Regions from separate parts of the Gulosibacter sediminis genome, predicted to be linked through region 2. Evidence: predicted binding sites of a transcription regulator. Region 2 holds the regulator's gene; the other holds the start of a gene.
The links. Region 2 encodes LexA, which represses DNA repair genes until DNA is damaged. Its sites were predicted from a motif close to TCGAACANNTGTTCGA; they were not measured.
Positions count from the first base shown of each region.

Region 1: a site for LexA is predicted at 1,455-1,470, ahead of QM019_RS05935 (HNH endonuclease signature motif containing protein). Genes of this name have one in related genera too.

Region 1 is NZ_JASCYH010000012.1:42,219-45,426, forward strand. Features, by position in the region: gene QM019_RS05935 (HNH endonuclease signature motif containing protein) at 1-1,377, opposite strand, end outside; gene QM019_RS05940 (aspartate aminotransferase family protein) at 2,142-3,208, shown strand, end outside.
Region 2 is NZ_JASCYH010000026.1:26,546-29,753, forward strand. Features, by position in the region: gene QM019_RS09090 (histidinol-phosphate transaminase) at 1-1,048, opposite strand, end outside; gene QM019_RS09095 (LysM peptidoglycan-binding domain-containing protein) at 1,182-1,526, opposite strand; gene lexA (transcriptional repressor LexA) at 1,748-2,386, shown strand; gene hflX (GTPase HflX) at 2,393-3,208, opposite strand, start outside.

The DNA.
Region 1 (3,208 bases), on a different contig from region 2:
ACCGCGCGGGGTGCGCCACCGGACCCAGCCGTTGCCGAGTTGTTCGCACTCCCACGGGCGTTGATGTTTCAGGGTGTGGTGTTTTGGGCAGAGGTGTCCCAGGTTTTCGACGTCGGTTTTGCCGCCCGCGGCCCACGGTTTCGTGTGATCGAGTTCGCTTTGGTGCGCGGGTCTGCGACACCCCGGGAATAGACACACTTGGTCCCTCGCTTGCAGGAACCGTCTCATCGATGGAGTCGGGTTGCGGGAATCGACGGTCAACACGTGCCCGGTGATCGGGTCGGTCAAGATGCGTTGGAAGCACTTCGCCGTGGAGGCCATTCCGCGGGCCTCGGTCATGCTGACTGGCGTCATCCCGTTGATCGTGGCGACGTCGCGCGGTGCGTCCGGGTTGAGGAGATTCATCACCGGGATCACGATGCTCACCATCGCGGTCACGCGCGACCGCCCCTTCGCCTCGTATTCGTGCATGCTCTGCGGCGTGGTGGTGAGGAAGGTCTCGACGAACAGGTCGGCCATCAACTGGCGCACCGTGCGCGGGTCCTCAATGAACTCGGCGTCTTCAGGGGAGAGCTCTTCCCCACGCGACTGTGCCTCGCGGACGCGGCGTCGATGTTCGTCGGCCTCGTTCACATTCTCCTCACGCAGCGCCTTGGCTTGCTGGTTCATGAGGTCGTACATTGCGCGCGCCTGCATGGTCGGGACGTCGGCGGTGATGCGCGACATGCCAAACTCGCGGTCCTCGATCGTGACGTGGCGTGCCTGGTACTCGTGCTCGAACGCCGCCTCAAACTCCTCGGCCCCAAGTTCCGCGGCGAGTTTGCGGGCGAATGCGTCGGTCGCGGCAACGGTCGCACCCTTCGCAAACTCCAACACCTTCGACGCGTACTCGTCCAACCGCGCGTCCGGCACGATCCCCGCATGCCGCAACAGTGCGCGGGCGTGCCGCATCGTCACCGCCGCTTCACGGAGCGGGTCGAGCCACACGACAAAGTCGGTGCCGAGGCGGTGCGCGTCATACGCCCGGTTCAAGAGTGCGGTGTCGGATTCGTTCGTGTGAATCCCGAACTCCGCGACGATCGATCGCAGGTTCAGCCGCAGCAGGTCATCAGGACTCGCCACCGACGAGCGTTCCTGCAACTGTGCGTAGGTGCGGTGCTCCGCGACGGCGTAGGCCTGCGCGAGGCCCATCATCTTCAGGTACGCGCCGGTCTGCTCGAGCTTCGCCCCATTGAGCACCATCTCTTCGATCGCCCCGAGCGCGTCATTCAGTCCGTCGGTTTCCGGTGGAGGGGTGGTGCCGTCTGGCCGGTGCTTCGGTGCACGACGAATCGGCTTATCAGCATCAGAGCCTGGGGGAGGAGTCGTTGCGGTCATCGGGCGTCACCTCCTCGAAGGTGCGGCAATGGGGGAACCGTTGTAGCAAGCATATGCGCATGCACGCCTAAATGCAATAGAAATAATGTTCTATTCAAGTCGGGCCGAATGTTCGAGGTTTCGAGCATTGGCGGGAGGGTTTCCGGCCTGTGTTCACTCTTGCATGAGCCTCCGACATGCCCTCGGCGGTTCAGTTTCGTGGCGGATTGCCGACTGGTTTCACTTCGGACGAGCCTCCGGCATCACGGCATCACGGCTTCACGGCTTCACGGCTTCACGGCTTCGTGCTCGTGCTCGCGCCGGTGCCCGTGCTCTTGGCTATGTCGCTGTCGCTGTCGCTGCCCTTGCTCGTGCCCTTGGTCCTGTCTCTACTTCCGTCCATCCTCTGTCTCTGTCTCTATCTCTGTCTCTGTCTCTGTGCTGGCCCTGCCCTGCCCCTGCCCTTGCCCTTGCCGTCACTGCCCTGCCACTACCCCCGCTCATCCGCAGCCCTGCCCTGCCACTGTCCCTGCTCATCCCCGGCCCTGCCCTACTCATCCCTTGTCCTTGTCCATTTCTTGCCGCTCGGCTGTCCCTGTCGCCACCTTGGGGCCTGCCCCAGGCGCCAAGCCCCGACTCCCCGCGTTCCTGGCGCGCGCCCGACTGTCCGACCGGCACCACCGCATCCAACCAATTGCCCGTAAAGTCTTACTGTTATACAGTTACTCAGAATTCGATAGGATCCTCGATACGCGCAAGTACCGGGGCGACACATAGGAGTAGGAATGGCTCAGATCAGCCCCATCGTGAAGCAGGCCACCCCCGTGGTCGTAGAGAAGGCCGAGGGCAACTGGATCGTCGGCACCGACGGCGTGCGCTACCTCGACTTCACTTCCGGTATCGGCGTGACCTCGACCGGCCACTGCCACCCGCGCGTCGTCGCGGCCGCCCGCGAGCAGGTCGGCAAAGTCATCCACGCGCAGGCCACGACCGTGATGCACAAGCCGCTGCTCGAGCTCACCGAAAAGCTCAGCGATTACCTGCCCGAGAACCTCGACTCCGTCTTCTACGCGAACTCCGGCGCCGAGGCCGTCGAGGGCGCGTTGCGCCTCGCCCGCCAGGCGACGAACCGCCCCAACATCATCGCCTTTCAGGGCGGCTTCCACGGCCGCACCTCGGGCGCCTCGAGCATCACGACCGCGGGCACGAAGTTCCGCAGCAGCACCGTGCCGCTGATGGGCGGCGTCGTGATCGCGCCGTTCCCCTACGCCTACCGTCTCGGCATGAGCGAGGCGGATGCGGTGCGCTTCGCCCTGCGCGAGCTCGACTACCTCTTCGCCACCACCACGAGCCCGAGCGAGGTGGCCGCCTTCATAATCGAGCCCGTGCTCGGCGATGGCGGCTACATTCCGGTGCCCGTCGAGTTCCTGCGCGGCATCGAGCAGCGCGCCCGCGAGCACGGCATCGTGCTCATCGTCGACGAGATTCAGTCGGGCGTCGGCCGCACCGGCGCCTTCTGGGCGCACACGCGCTCGGGCATCTCGCCCGACATCCTGATCACCGCGAAGGGCATCGCCTCGGGCTTCCCGATCTCGGCCATCGCGGCGAGCAAGGAGCTCATGGCGAAGGGTCTGCCCGGCTCGCAGGGCGGCACCTACGGCGGCAACGCCGTCGCGGCCGCCGCCGCCATCGAGACACTCGATGTCATTGACGACGAGCAGCTCGTGCATAACTCGGCCGAGCGCGGTGAGCAGCTGCAGGCCGGGCTCAAGAAGCTGCAGGAGCAATTCCCGGTCATCGGCGACGTGCGCGGGCTCGGCCTCATGCAGGCGATCGAGTTCACGACGCCCGA
Region 2 (3,208 bases):
GGTACGCGTCGGTTTCGGACTCGGTGCCGGCGGTGACGCGGATGCAGTCGGCGGGGCCGGTGTTGCGGATCAGGATGCCGCGGGCCACGAACTCGTCGAACATCACGGCGGGGTCGGCGACGCCGCCGATGAGCACGAAGTTCGCATCGGAGCGGTAGGGCCGGTAGCCGAGCGCGGCGGTCTCGTCGACGATGCGGTCGCGCTGGATGCGGATGCGGTCGACCTGCGCGAGCATCGTGTCGCTGTGCTCGAGCGCGGCGATGGCCGCGGCCTGCGTGATCGCCGACAGGTGGTACGGCAGGCGAACGAGCCGCACGGCGTCGGCGACGGCCGGGTCGGCCGCGAAGTAACCGAGACGCACACCGGCGAAGGCGAAGGCCTTCGACATGGTGCGCGAGATGACGAGCCGGGGGCGCCCCTCGAGCAGGCTCAACGCCGTCGGCGCGCCGTCGTGACGGAACTCGGCGTACGCCTCGTCGACGACGACGATGCCGTCGGTCGCGTCGTAGGCGGCCTCGATGGTCTCGAGATCGAGCGGGGTACCCGTGGGGTTATTCGGCGTGCAGAGCAACACGACGTCGGGTCGCTCGGCTTCGATGGCCGTGCGCACGAGCTCAGGTGTGAGCTCGAAGTTCTCGTCGCGGGGCGCCGCAACCCATTCGCTGCCGACGCCCTTCGCGAGCAGCGGGTACATCGAGTAGGTCGGTGCGAAGCTCATGATCTTGCGGCCCGCTCCAGCGAAGGCCTGGAGCAGCTGTTGGAGCACCTCGTTCGAACCATTGGCTGCCCAGATGTGCTCGGGTGTGAGCCCCTGACCGAGGTACGTCGCGAGTCGCTCGCGGAGCTCGGTGAACTCGCGGTCGGGGTAGCGATTGAGCCCCGGCAGCGTGAGCGAAATGCGCTGAATAATCGAGAGGGCGACGGCCTCCGGCACCGAGAACGGGTTCTCGTTGACGTTGATGGTGATCGGCAGCGCGTCCTGCGGCGCGCCGTACGGCGTCAGCCCACGCAGGTCGTCGCGAATGGGGAGGTCTTCGAAGCTCGTCACCCCATTATCTTAGGCGTCCGGAAAACCACCGCGGGCGCCGCCTCCGGAAGGGGTGGCTGCGACGCCCGGCACGGTGGTGGTGGTGCGTGGCTTCCGGGCCGCGGCCGTGTCCGCGGCCCGGAAATCTGCTGGTCTAGTAGTTCGGCAGCGCGAGCTCTTGGCCTGCCTGCACCGAGGAGCTCTCGAGCAGGTTGAGGCGCATGATCTCGTGCACGACGTCGCGCACGTCATGGCCGTCGGCGATTTCGTCGGCGATGCTCCAGAGGGTTTCGCCCGCGAGCACCGTGTGGTGTTCGAACGTGGTTGCGGCAGCGCTGCTCGTGTTCGATGCGAGCGCGGCGGGAACCTGGGCGATGCCGACCCCGACGCCGAGGGCAACGGGAGCGAGCAGAAGGGTGCCGAGGAGTCGACGACCACGGCTCGTGAGCCGCAGGCGGGGCTGCGCGGTGGCGCTGGTGCGTGCAGTAAGAGCAGTCATGTTGGTCGCTTCCTTTCGACGTGCATGCGAGGCGCATGCGAACATCTGTTTCAAATATAGATTCGACATGTTCGAAACGCAAACACTTTTTCGAGAATGAGGGCGAAACGCTCGAAAAGGTGTTTGAGTCCGGTGCTGATGCCACGTAGGGTGACTTCAACGGAACACAGCTGACCACGGGCCTCCGACACGGCCTCGTGACCACCACCTCAGGAGGGCCGATGGCCAAGCAGATCAAGCCCCTGTCGGACACGCAACAGCGCATCCTCTCGTTCATCGCAACGTTCCAGAACAGCAATGGCTTTGCCCCGAGCATCCGCGAAATCGGCGACACCGTCGGCCTCATCAGCTCGTCGTCGGTGGCCTATCAGCTCAACCAGCTCGAGAAGCGCGGCTACATTCGCCGCAACGCGAATCAGGCGCGCACCATCGAGTTGCTCGTCGATGTGGCGATTGACGAGGTCGAGCCGAGCATCACGCCGGGCCCGACCGCCCTCGTGCCCCTCGTCGGGCGCATCGCGGCGGGCGTGCCGATCACCGCCGAGCAACAGGTCGAAGAGGTCTTCCCGCTCCCCCGCCAGGTCGTCGGCGACGGCGAGCTGTTCTTGTTGCTCGTCTCAGGCGACTCGATGATCGACGCCGCGATCTGCGACGGCGACTGGGTCGTCGTGCGCCAGCAGCCCACCGCGAACAACGGCGACATCGTGGCCGCCATGCTCGACGGCGAGGCCACGGTCAAGGTGTTCCGTCAGCGCGACGGCCACACCTGGCTGCTGCCGCGCAACTCGAACTACGAGCCGATCCTCGGCGACGAGGCGACGGTGCTCGGCAAGATCGTCGCCGTGCTGCGTTCGGTCTAGCTCGCGCTAGTTGTCGTAGTCCACGCGCGGCAGGCTCAGCACGCGCTCGTCCGACTCGTCAACGCGGGCGCGCGGCTTGTGCCGCACCGGCGGCTTCTTGCCCTCGGGAGCTGAGCGGCCAGCAACCCGAAACTCCTCGAACACGCCCATCTGATCGGGATGCACGCGGGCGCGCAGGTGTGTGCCATCGGTATCGTGCAACTCGCGCAGCACGCCGCCCTGGTCGTGCAGCATCGACACGAGGTCGCCGCGCTGATACGGCACGACGAGCTCGACCTCGATCTCGCGCATCGGCAGCAACTCGGCGATGCGCTCCTGGAGTTCCTCAACGCCCTCGCCCGTATGGGCCGAGACGAACACCGAGTTCGGCTCGAGCGCGCGGAGCATGAGCCGCGTGTCGGCATCGATGAGGTCGGCCTTGTTGAACGCAATGAGCTCGGGCACGTCGCGCGAGTCGATCTCAGAGATGACCTCGCGCACGGTGCGAATCTGCCCCGCCGGGTCGGGGTGGCTCGCGTCGACGACGTGCACGAGCACATCCGAGTCGGCGACCTCCTCGAGCGTCGAGCGGAACGCCTCGACGAGCTGGTGCGGCAGGTTGCGCACGAAGCCGACGGTGTCAGCAAGCGTGTACGGGCGCCCTTCGGGTGTCTCGGTGCGGCGCACCGTCGCGTCGAGCGTCGCAAACAGCTGGTTCTCAACGAGCACGCCCGCGCGGGTGATGCGGTTGAGCAGCGACGACTTACCGGCGTTCGTGTAGCCCGCGATCGCCACCGAGGGCACGAGATTGCGGCCGCGCTCGGCGCGCTTCGTGTCGCGCGA